DNA from 3 places in the Shewanella mangrovisoli genome. Region 3 is predicted to be linked to each of the others. Evidence: predicted binding sites of a transcription regulator. Region 3 holds the regulator's gene; each other region holds the start of a gene.
The links. The regulator sigma-54, encoded in region 3, starts transcription at its own class of promoters, with help from an activator protein. The targets are predictions, from matches to a motif close to GTTGGCACGNNNNTNGNNT.

Region 1 (3,570 bases), 2.3 Mb from region 3:
ACGTCCTCTATCATCCATGAGAAAGCAGCCTTGCTTTTCCTTAGCCTATCCTAGGCAGATGACAGTTTTCCTACTGTCAGTGGTTCAAATCCAAGAACCTGAATTCGTCGCTTCTTGCGTCCCTCTCGCCTGTATTGCTATCCCTGCTATCCATTTGCTTTGGCGATGAGTTAATTCTACGTGGTTCTCACTATTTTTGTTTCGCTTAAAGAACACACACTAGCGTACTTTTCATACAGCCAAGCTTTATTCAAATATAACACTATGATTTTAAATACACTTTAAAAGCTGTGATTACAAAACAGTCAGTAAGAAAACATTTTATCCTACAGCCTTTGTAAGCGATCTCTCACACGGGTGTCAGCTTCTCACTGGTGAGGGACATTTAGCACTTCAACTTACCGGTGAGAATTTGTGCAAACATCACCCAATCTCCCATCAAACTGTACAAGGGATATTGGAATGTCGCAGGGCGATTATGCTCAAACACAAAGTGTCCCACCCAAGCAAAACCATATCCCACTAGTGGGATAAACAGTAAAAACCAACCATTTGCGAAAAGCAGCGCAGCGACGAATAACAGGAGCACCAGAATACTGCCAATAAAGTGCAATCGCCTGCAGCTCAAGTCCTGATGTTGTGAGAGGTAAAAAGGGTAAAACTCAGCGAAGGAGCGGTAAGGTTCATTCATCTTGTTGGCCCGTGTAAAAGAGTAATTGTCCGGCCACATTGCCTATGCTCAATTCTCCGAGGGAGACAAAATCATGTTGCATAAATAACTGGCTATGGGCTTCTTGGGTGGTAAAGACCCCAATCCCCTCAAGCTCGGGCTGCTCATCGCACCAACTCACTACGGCTTGCACGAGTTGATGACCTAACCCCTTTCCCTGCTCATTAGGCGCAAGGGCGATAAATTGTAGGATCCCGCAGTGCTCGCTCGGCAGCAGCTCGACGATGCTCGATTCTTTCTTCATCATCGCCTGGGTCGATTGCCAGCCCGTACCAAGCAACATCTTGAGTCGCCAGTGCCAATAGCGGCCCTCCCCGAGGGGTACTTCCTGGGTGACCACACAGGCAACACCGACTAAGCGCGTTTGGTCAAACAGCCCGATTAAGGCTTGCTTCTCCTGCCAGAGCGCATTCAACTCTTCGCGGATTGCGGCACGTAATTTTTGTTCGTAGGCGAATTTGTCTGAAGTGGATAAGGCATCCACAAAGAAAGGATCGTCATGATAGGCGTTGTAGAGAATCGAAGCGGCGAGGCGTAAATCTTCGGCGGTGAGATAAACTGCACGGCACTCATCCAAGGTATTATTGTCCATTATTAGAATTCCTTGATTTAGATCACACTCTTAGGAGTAATAATCACTGTATCAAGGAAACAAAAAAGTGCAAATTTTAATCATAGATTGCATTTTTCAGTGAGTTGCATACCCTAGATAAAGGCACACAGAGAGGATGCGAGCATGGATACCACGCCAGTCGATTTGAGTCATCTATTTGAACAGTTGGGATTAGCCAATCAAGCTCAAGCCATCAACCAGTTTATTGCGACCCATCAACTTCCCCCAGAGACACACTTAACCGAAGCCCCGTTTTGGACGCAGGCGCAAAAGAGTTTTCTGACCGAGGCATTAGAGGCCGATGCCCAGTGGACCGAACTTATCGAGCAGCTCGATGTGCAATTAAGAAAGCCCTAATGGCTTAGGGCTGACACTGAATCACTTAATGGCGAGTTGCGTTGAGTCGTTAAATTTTGCTGTAGGCGGTGTCGCCCCAACCGACCAGTACACTGTTACTTAAGACGATTGGTGTGCATTCATCCTTAGTGGTTTTACCGTCGCTGTGGGTATGCTGGGTGCGATAGAAGAGTACCAACACTTCTTTATCGGCTTGGCCGTCTTTCTGTTGCAGATAAGACTCGCTAAAGTCCGAGGCGCCCATTAGGGTCATCACTTGGTCTTTACTCATGCCAAGGCTGAGCTTAGTCAGATTATTGCGGTTTTTGTCCTGTGTTTTTTCCCAAGATTCGTTGCTATCCCACTTAGATTCACTGTCGCCGACATTGACCACACAACCGCTAAGACCTAAGCTTGCTAACCCTAAAAACGTGACCGCGATGAGTTTGCGATTAATATTTGCGTTCATATTATGACTTCCTGTGTACTTGTTATAAAAATGCTTAAAAAGCAAAATCAATGCCAAACAGCAATATATTGATTTATAAGAACTAAAATAACCACGCCACAGTAAGTTAGTGAAAAACACGATATAGATTAAGGAATTTCACTTATTATGAGTCCGATTGACCAAGTGTTAGCAGCAGCGTGCGCACTCGAAGCCAGCGGTAAAACCCCTAGCCTTGCCCTGATAAAAAGCCGCGTCGGTAACAAAATCCCTATGCCGCTGTTAATCCAAGGATTACAGCAGTTTAAATCGATACCTAAAGCCGAGCGTGAGCGTTTAGCGACCCAATCACAGCCCATGGTTGAAGAGACACATACCGCCGAAGCTTCGCCACTCACAGTCGCCACACTGGCGCAACAGTTAGCCCTGTTACAACAGGGCATTGAGCAGGCCCTCACGTTAAAAAGCAACGAGATCATGCAACTCAAAAATGAACTTATCGAGCTGAAACAACGTGTCAGTCAACTCGAATCCCAAGGAAAATCCGCTTAATGTTTGTCACCGAATTACGCTTTGAATGCTTTGCCGATACCACCATCAGTGCGGCAGAACGTGCCATCAATCAATTACTCGAAGCCTACCGCGCTAATGGCCAAATCCTCGGCCGCGAATTTGCCGTGGCCTTTAATGAGGGCGAATTTCGAGTACGCTTACTCATGCCTGAAAAAAACAGTTTGAATCATCGCTATCACAGCCCTTGGGTGAAAAAAGCGCTGGCGGAATTAACCGAGGCTAAGCTACTGGCGCCACGCGAAAAATTTATCGGTCAGGATATTAATTCTGAGGTGAGTAACACTGAGTCACCCAGCTGGCAGCTGCTGTACACTAGCTATGTGCATATGTGCTCGCCCCTGCGAAGTGGCGATAACCTATTGCCCATTCCGCTGTACCAAATCCCCGCCACCTTTAATGGTGACCATAAACGGGTGATCCGCTGGCAAACCGAGTGGCAAGCCTGTGATGAGTTACAAATGGCGGCAGCCACTAAGGCAGAATTTGCCGCGCTGGAAGAATTATCCAGCCCTAGCAGTGATTTATTTAGGAGAGGTTGGGATTTACGCGGCCGAATCGAATACCTGACCAAAATCCCCACTTACTATTATTTGTATCGCGTTGGAGGACAGGATCTGCAATCCGAGTTAGCTCGCCCCTGCCCACGCTGTGGCAGTCACGACTGGAAACTCGATGAGCCGCTATTAGATATGTTCCACTTTCGCTGCGAACCTTGCCGCATAGTATCTAACTTGTCTTGGGACCATCAATAACGCCCTATGCTAAAGCGCAAACTCGGCAGGCAAAATTGCCGAGCCGAGTTTGCGAAACAGGTTTGCAAGAGGCTTTTCAAGAGACCTTTGCAACATTTCCCCGCGCTTAACGCTTACC
Region 2 (3,570 bases), 2.3 Mb from region 3:
GACTTTGAGGGTTTGATTGCAGCTTGGACATTGCACTGGCTTGCCTTTAAAGACCCGTTTAATCAGGTTTTTCTGTTCATTAAACGAGTTTGCAGTGCTTTGGTTTAACACCGCAAAAGGGCTAGTCGATGCATTGGTCATAGGCAATTAGATCCTTAAAGGTACGGTTATACTGTGGGCTATGTATTTAGCGGAAAGAATTATAGCCCGATTGGGAGCGGGAATGAAAAGTCTAAATCATATATATCAGCATGTGTCCACTTGCTGAACTTAGGCTGACTAAAAGCAAAAATAAGCGGTTTTGACCTTGTCGGAAGGGTGATTTTTTGATGCTATCAGCAAGGCGGATTTTATCATAAGAGTGAAATATGCCGCGACTAGGATATTGGGGGAGATAATGAGTATGTTTGTTAAATTAACGATAGCGGCGACTGTCCTTGTGCTCAGTATTCTTGCCGCGGGCATTTATCGTTTTAACATGACCAATGATGATATCTACATGGTCATGGAAGATGGCCAAGTGCTGCAATACGATGAGGCCATGGCGCAGGCCGATGCAAAGGCAAAAGCCAAAGAGGCGGCATTATCTTCCAGTGAAGATGCCATCGAATCTGTGGTGCCAAGCGAGGTCAAACCGGTGGCGAATGCCTCCGAGGTGATGCTGAAACTCTTTAGCTTAAATACGGCCAATCCCTTTGAAGTGAAGCTGCCCGATAGCCAACTGCCCGTGGTATTGACGCACTTTATTAAAATCAAGCAAACGGAATTTGCGCTGGGGGATTATCAACAAGGTGATGAAAAGGGAAGGGTATTGCTGGATTATCTGCGGATCACACCGCTTAATTTTGACCCCGCATTAGAGCCCGATACCCAAAGCGATGCGACATTACAGGACGATCCTAAGCAGCAAACCATGCCCTTTGTGGCGCCTTATATCGTCACAAACCAAGGTTCGGGGGTATTTTGGTACCTTGGCTTGTTTAGCTTAGATTATGCTCAAAATCGATTAGTGCACTTAGGCAGTGTGTTTATTGGTGATCGCATCGAAGTCGATAGTATTGAACCCGTGTATCCCTTTGAGGCGCCGTTTAAAGTCGCTATTACCTACCGCGATAGGGCGGCTGACCAACCTATGGCCGAGGAGCCTAACGTGGCTAAAACCCTTGAAGTCGGTGTGAGTGAAACGGAAATTAAAGCACTGTATTAGGTTTATATCTGGGCTTATGCTAAGTTAATTTTACCTCAGCTACGGCTGAGGTATTTATTTCACCTAGCGGCTGGGAAAGCTAAGGTTTTGGCATAAAGCATAAAATTAAAACAAGGAGCGAGTCATGGAAATGACCAAAGTCACGGGCAAATTTGATGTTAAGCTCAATCCCGAGAGTGCCTATGCCACAGGTGTGGGGGGCGTGAACTTGGGCAGAATGACCTTAGATAAAAGCTTTTATGGTGAGCTAGAAGCTCGCAGCCAAGGCGAAATGCTCAGTGCCATGACGGCGGTAAAAGGCTCGGCGGGTTATGTAGCGATAGAGCAAGTCGTAGGTAAACTGTGCGGCAGACAGGGCAGTTTTGTGCTGCAACATTTTGGCATTATGACTGATGGTCAAAACCGATTACACCTTGAGGTTGTCCCCCATTCAGGTGCGGGTGAACTGGTGGGGTTATATGGCACTATGGCGATAAGCATCGAAAATGGCCAACATTTTTATGAGTTTAGCTTCTGCATCGAACAGGAAGCTGAAGCCTAAGGCATGATTAATATGGCATCGCACCGATAAAACAAAACCAGCCGAAGCTGGTTTTGTGATTTTTGCCCGAGTGACTAATATCAAGCGTTGAATTGGCAAGTGCTGAATTAGCAAGGGCTGCATGTCAGGACCATTATGAGGTTTTGACTTTGATCTTATCGACGACCTTTTTCACATCATCGGTATTTTTAGCAATGGTCAGGGCTAATTGACGCTCGGCATCGCTAGCCACTTCACCCTGTAAGGTCACTACGCCATCGGCAACATCGACATTAATTTGGGTGCCCGATACGTCGGTCGAGAACAACAGACGGGTTTTCACGACCGTTGCGACCTTAGAGTCGGTTAGGGTCTTCACCACCTCACTGGTGCCTTGGTCTTCATTCATCACGGTTAATTTGTTATCGACCCCTTTTACACCATCTAAGCTTTTGATGAGCTCAGCGGCGAGCGCCTTATCGACACTGCTCTCCACTTGACCGGTTAAGGTGACATGGCCGTTTTTCACGTCGGTCATAATGTCAAAGGAGTTGAGATTAGTATTGAGCAACAAAGTCGTTTCGGCCTTGCCATCGATCCAAGCATCTTTGGCGTCGTCTTTCCAATCCTGTGCGGCGGCCACATTTAAACTGATAGAACCGACAAGTAAGGTGGTTAAAGCTAAAGTTGTCGTGTTTTTCATAATGATATCCTCCGTTGTTATCTCGAAGGAACTAAAGCGTGAATCGTGCCAATATTTTTATCTAACTGATTTTAAATGGGTTAAGTGTTGTTTGTAACTTGTTTTAGGTGTTTGGCTTAATCGCCAAATCGGCGCTTTTTACCGACAAAATGTAAATATTACCTAGGGTGATTCAGCGATTGGGCTTAAGTGGGATAAGCGCTAAAAACAGTCAGACCGCATGCAACAAAAACGCGGCTCAGTTGGCCGCGTTATTTGGAGGTGTAGGCGCATTTACAGGGCTTGGCAGCGCAGGTGCAAAGTATCCAAATGGATTTGTAGCCAGGCAATATCTTCGGCCAATTGGCTGATTAACCTCGGGTGATTGGCTTTTTTGATTAATTGTTTGAGGTGGTTAAGGCGTTGACGCTCAAGCTCACAGAGCACGACGAGAGCATCGGCAAGTTGTTGTTTGATAAGTAAAGCATCGACATCGGCATAGGGCCGAGTCTGCGATGGCGGCGCCGAGTGAGGGCTCTCCCGTTGCAATGTTTGGGCGAGCAGTTGCCTAAATCGCGCCTGCATTCCTTGGTACGTCTTGATTTGGGCGATAAAAATGCGTTTTAGGCTGTAGTCATCGACTGAAGTATTGGCCCGAGTATAAAAATCCACGCCGGTTTGCGTCAGCTCGATTAACTCATTAACCAGCTTAATATCGGCGCTCAGCTCGGTCTGATGTTGCGCAACATTAGACGTCATAACGACCTCCTGTGGTAGTTTGGGCTGCTCCACCGACACGGATTGCCCAAGTTTTTTATGGAAATATCAACTTCATTCAGCTTCTATGCATATTTCGTTCACTTTTTAATGATAAGTTAATGACTTGATTTAACTGATGATATTTATCCATTGTCGCCAGTGGGCTGCTTATTATCGGCAACTCTTACCGTTGAGATTGTTAAAATTTCACGGCTGGCATACAGTGGTGCTTCATTCACAGGGAGTGGCACAAGATGATCCGACCAACGCTTTTCTATCATCTACAGGACTTCGAGACCGAGCAGGCATTAGTTCAGCTCGAGGGCGCGCAGACCTACAACAAGCTACGCAGTACCGATGATTTATCTTGGATTACTCAGCTGGAGGCCAATCGTATCGATG
Region 3 (3,570 bases):
TACCTTGTCTTGCTCCGGCAGGTTACGCACGTCGACGCTGATGGCGACGAGATCGTTACTGCCCTTGAGCTGTTCGAGTAAGCTGCCAATCAGCGGCAAAGGAAGATTATCGACACAATAGTAGCCGAGATCTTCAAGCACTCTCAGTGCGACCGATTTGCCTGAGCCTGAGCGCCCTGACACTATGACCAGTTTCATCCAGTGATTACCTGATAGAGTTCCGTTTCATCATGCGTCTTGCGCAATTGCTTCAATATTTGCTTGTCGCTGAGCTTTTCAGCCATGCAGGACAAAGTGCTTAAGTGCTGTTGACATTGGTCAGCAGGCACCAGCAGCGCAAATAAAATGTCGACAGGTTGTTTATCGATAGCATCAAAGGCTATCGGCTCCTCACATTTCACCAATATGGCTATGGGTTGTGTTATATCGGTTAATCGACCATGTGGAATGGCGATGCCGTTACCTATACCTGTGCTCCCCATCTTTTCGCGCGCCACTAGGCTTTCGAAGATCTCTTGAGATGAGAGGGTGGGGTACTGGGCAGCGGCTAAGTCGCTGATAAGTTCCAGTACCTTTTTCTTACTGCCCGGAGTGGCGCAGGTCGTGCATTCCGGCCGCAGTATGGTACGAAGTTCCATTGCTAGTGTTTTGTTAACTTCTCTTTGTGTTTAATAACCTGACGATCAAGCTTGTCGATCAGGACGTCTATGGCAGCATACATATCTGCATGCTCTGAAGTCGCGAAGACTTCACCACCGGTGAGGTTGATTCTCGCTTCGGCAATTTGTTGCATTTTCTCAACATTGAGCACAACGTGCACATTATTGATCTGTTCGAAATGACGTTCAAGTTTTGAAAACTTTTCCTCAACATAAGCCCGTAACGATTCAGTAATCTCGATATGGTGTCCACTCAGGTTTATTTGCATATAAACGTCCTCCGATTTCCACTTTAGGCTATAAACTTTTACGCTGATTGGAAGGGGGAATAAGCATCGCCTCTCGGTACTTCGCAATGGTTCTGCGCGCAACGTTAATTCCCTGTTCTGCCAGAAGCTGCGCCATCTTGCTGTCGCTTAATGGTTTTTTCTGGTTTTCCGCTGCAACCAGTTTCTTAATGAAGGCTCTGATTGCCGTGGATGAGCACTCACCGCCATCATCAGTCCCGACGTGGCTTGAGAAGAAATATTTTAGTTCAAAAAGTCCCTTTGGGGTATGCATGTATTTTTGTGTGGTCACCCGTGAAATGGTGGACTCATGCATCTCTACCGCCTCGGCGATATCGTTTAGGACCATAGGTTTCATGGCTTCTTCACCGTATTCGAAGAAACCCTGTTGGTATTGCACTATGCAGTTTGCCACCTTGAGCAGTGTTTCGTTACGGCTTTCAAGGCTTTTAATAAACCACTTGGCTTCTTGCAGATGCCCGCGGATAAATTGGCTATCGGCTTGGCTTTTGGTGCTGCGCGCCATGGCTGCATATTGCTGATTTACATTGATTTTTGGCATGCAGTCCGGGTTTAACTCGACCACCCAGCGACCATTTTTCTTCGACACCGACACATCGGGGATGACATATTCTTCATCGACAGGGGTGATGAGCAAACCGGGGCGAGGGTTTAAGGTTTGGATGAGGGCAATGCTCTCGCGCAGATCATCTTCCTTAAGCTTGGTTTTACGCATCAACAACCTAAAGTCGCGGGCAGCGATCAGATCTAAATGATCTTTGATCAACATACGGGCGTTTTCGAGGTGTGGGGTATCTGGCGAAAAATGGGAGAGTTGGATAAGCAGACATTCGCTTAAATCCCTTGCGGCGACACCGACGGGATCGAAGTGTTGAATGCGCTTGAGTACGGCTTCGACTTCATCCAGTTCTATCTCGGGATTGCCCATGGCCTCGAGGATATCTTCAGTACTTTGAGTGAGATAACCTTGATCGTCAATGGCATCAATAATCGCGGTGGCGATGGCTAAATCGGTTTCAGAGAAGGGCGTGAGGTTTTTTTGCCATTCTAAATGTTCGTACAGGCCTTCACTGGTTTCCCCTTGGAAGGGCATGTCATCTTCACGGCTAGCGCCAGAACCTGAGTTTGGCGATGCGGTAAAGACTTCATCCCAAGTGGTGTCCATGGGGAGTTCTTCGGGCAGGGATTCTTTGGTCAGCGACTCGGCAATGTCTACGGTGGAATTATCTTGTTCCTGTGGCTGAGCTGTCGTTTCGCTAAAGTCGGTATCGGCGATATCTTGCTTACGTTCGGTAGGCGCGTCGAATTGCTCCTCTTCCAGCTCGAGAAGAGGATTAGAGTCTAAGGCTTGCTGGATCTCTTGCTGCAGTTCCAATGACGACAATTGCAACAGACGAATGGCCTGTTGAAGTTGTGGCGTCATGGTTAACTGTTGACCCAGTTTGAGCTGGAGTGACGCTTTCATGTTACCGCTGATCCCTACGTTATTATTTTGAATTTAGGCCGCTTGTTATCATATTGATGGCGCTTACTAAGCCAAAATTCAAGGCTAATTGGCTCTGTTTAAGTAACTATAGCCTGAATTGTTCACCTAAGTACACAGCCCTAACTTGCTGATTGTCTAAGATCTCTGCGGGAGTTCCTTCGGCAATCAGGTTTCCGTGACTGACAATGTAGGCATGTTCACAGACGTCTAAAGTCTCGCGCACATTGTGGTCTGTGATCAGTACCCCAAGGCCTCGGCTCTTGAGTTGTTCGATGATTTTCTTGATATCGATAACCGAAATCGGGTCGACACCGGCGAAGGGTTCATCGAGCAGAATAAACTTAGGATTGGCCGCTAAGGCGCGGGCAATTTCGACGCGGCGACGTTCACCGCCCGATAACGACATGCCTTGGCTATCGCGAATATGGGTGATATGGAACTCTTCGAGCAGATGTTCCAGCTCTTCTTCGCGTTGGTCGCGATTGAGCTCTTTACGGGTTTGCAGTACCGCCATGATATTGTCGTGCACTGTCAGCTTGCGAAAGATACTGGCTTCCTGTGGCAGGTAACCAATGCCTTTGCGGGCGCGCAGGTGCATGGGATCGGCGGTTAAATCATCATCGTCGATAAAGATATGGCCTTTATCGCTTTTGACTAAGCCCACGACCATGTAAAAGGTGGTGGTTTTACCCGCACCGTTTGGGCCGAGCAGGCCGACGACTTGACCCGTTTTGACCGTCAGGCTGACATCTTTCACAACCTGACGACTCTTATAACTCTTAGCGAGATTCTGTGCTTTTAAGGTGATTTGGGTCATTTAGAATCCTGTTTTTTCACAGGTTTGTCCGCAGGCTGATTCTTGAGTTCTTCCTGATAGTTGTCAGGTTGAATAATGGTAATCACGCGATCATCGCCGCTACCTGTGCTCTCAGCGATCAGTTTTTGCTGAATAATATCGTAACGGATGAGGTTACCCGTCACTTGGCTACCCGCTTGGTCTAGGGTCGCTGAGCCTGTTAAGGTCAGGGTGCGGGTCGCCATTTCGTAGCGAATTTCTTTGGCGCTAGCCGAAGCTGGGCGTCCATCGTCGAGAATTTGGCTGTAAGTCGCAGGGTTA

Region 1: a site for sigma-54 is predicted at 2,188-2,206, ahead of K0H60_RS14255 (DUF3192 domain-containing protein). Genes of this name have one in related genera too.
Region 2: a site for sigma-54 is predicted at 2,465-2,483, ahead of K0H60_RS14355 (BON domain-containing protein). Genes of this name have one in related genera too.

What each region holds. Positions count from the first base shown of each region.
Region 1 is NZ_CP080412.1:3,230,686-3,234,255, forward strand. Features, by position in the region: gene K0H60_RS14240 (Mpo1-like protein) at 386-691, opposite strand; gene K0H60_RS14245 (GNAT family N-acetyltransferase) at 684-1,322, opposite strand; gene K0H60_RS14250 (DUF2789 domain-containing protein) at 1,467-1,700, shown strand; gene K0H60_RS14255 (DUF3192 domain-containing protein) at 1,750-2,148, opposite strand; gene K0H60_RS14260 (hypothetical protein) at 2,296-2,679, shown strand; gene K0H60_RS14265 (Zn-ribbon-containing protein) at 2,679-3,452, shown strand; gene syd (SecY-interacting protein) at 3,559-3,570, opposite strand, start outside.
Region 2 is NZ_CP080412.1:3,263,148-3,266,717, reverse strand. Features, by position in the region: gene K0H60_RS14370 (hypothetical protein) at 1-141, opposite strand, end outside; gene K0H60_RS14365 (hypothetical protein) at 398-1,207, shown strand; gene K0H60_RS14360 (DUF3224 domain-containing protein) at 1,332-1,748, shown strand; gene K0H60_RS14355 (BON domain-containing protein) at 1,882-2,430, opposite strand; gene K0H60_RS14350 (hypothetical protein) at 2,704-3,168, opposite strand; gene K0H60_RS14345 (sigma-54 interaction domain-containing protein) at 3,423-3,570, shown strand, end outside.
Region 3 is NZ_CP080412.1:830,943-834,512, forward strand. Features, by position in the region: gene rapZ (RNase adapter RapZ) at 1-198, opposite strand, end outside; gene ptsN (PTS IIA-like nitrogen regulatory protein PtsN) at 195-638, opposite strand; gene hpf (ribosome hibernation promoting factor) at 641-928, opposite strand; gene K0H60_RS03680 (RNA polymerase factor sigma-54) at 957-2,432, opposite strand; gene lptB (LPS export ABC transporter ATP-binding protein) at 2,539-3,270, opposite strand; gene lptA (lipopolysaccharide transport periplasmic protein LptA) at 3,267-3,570, opposite strand, start outside.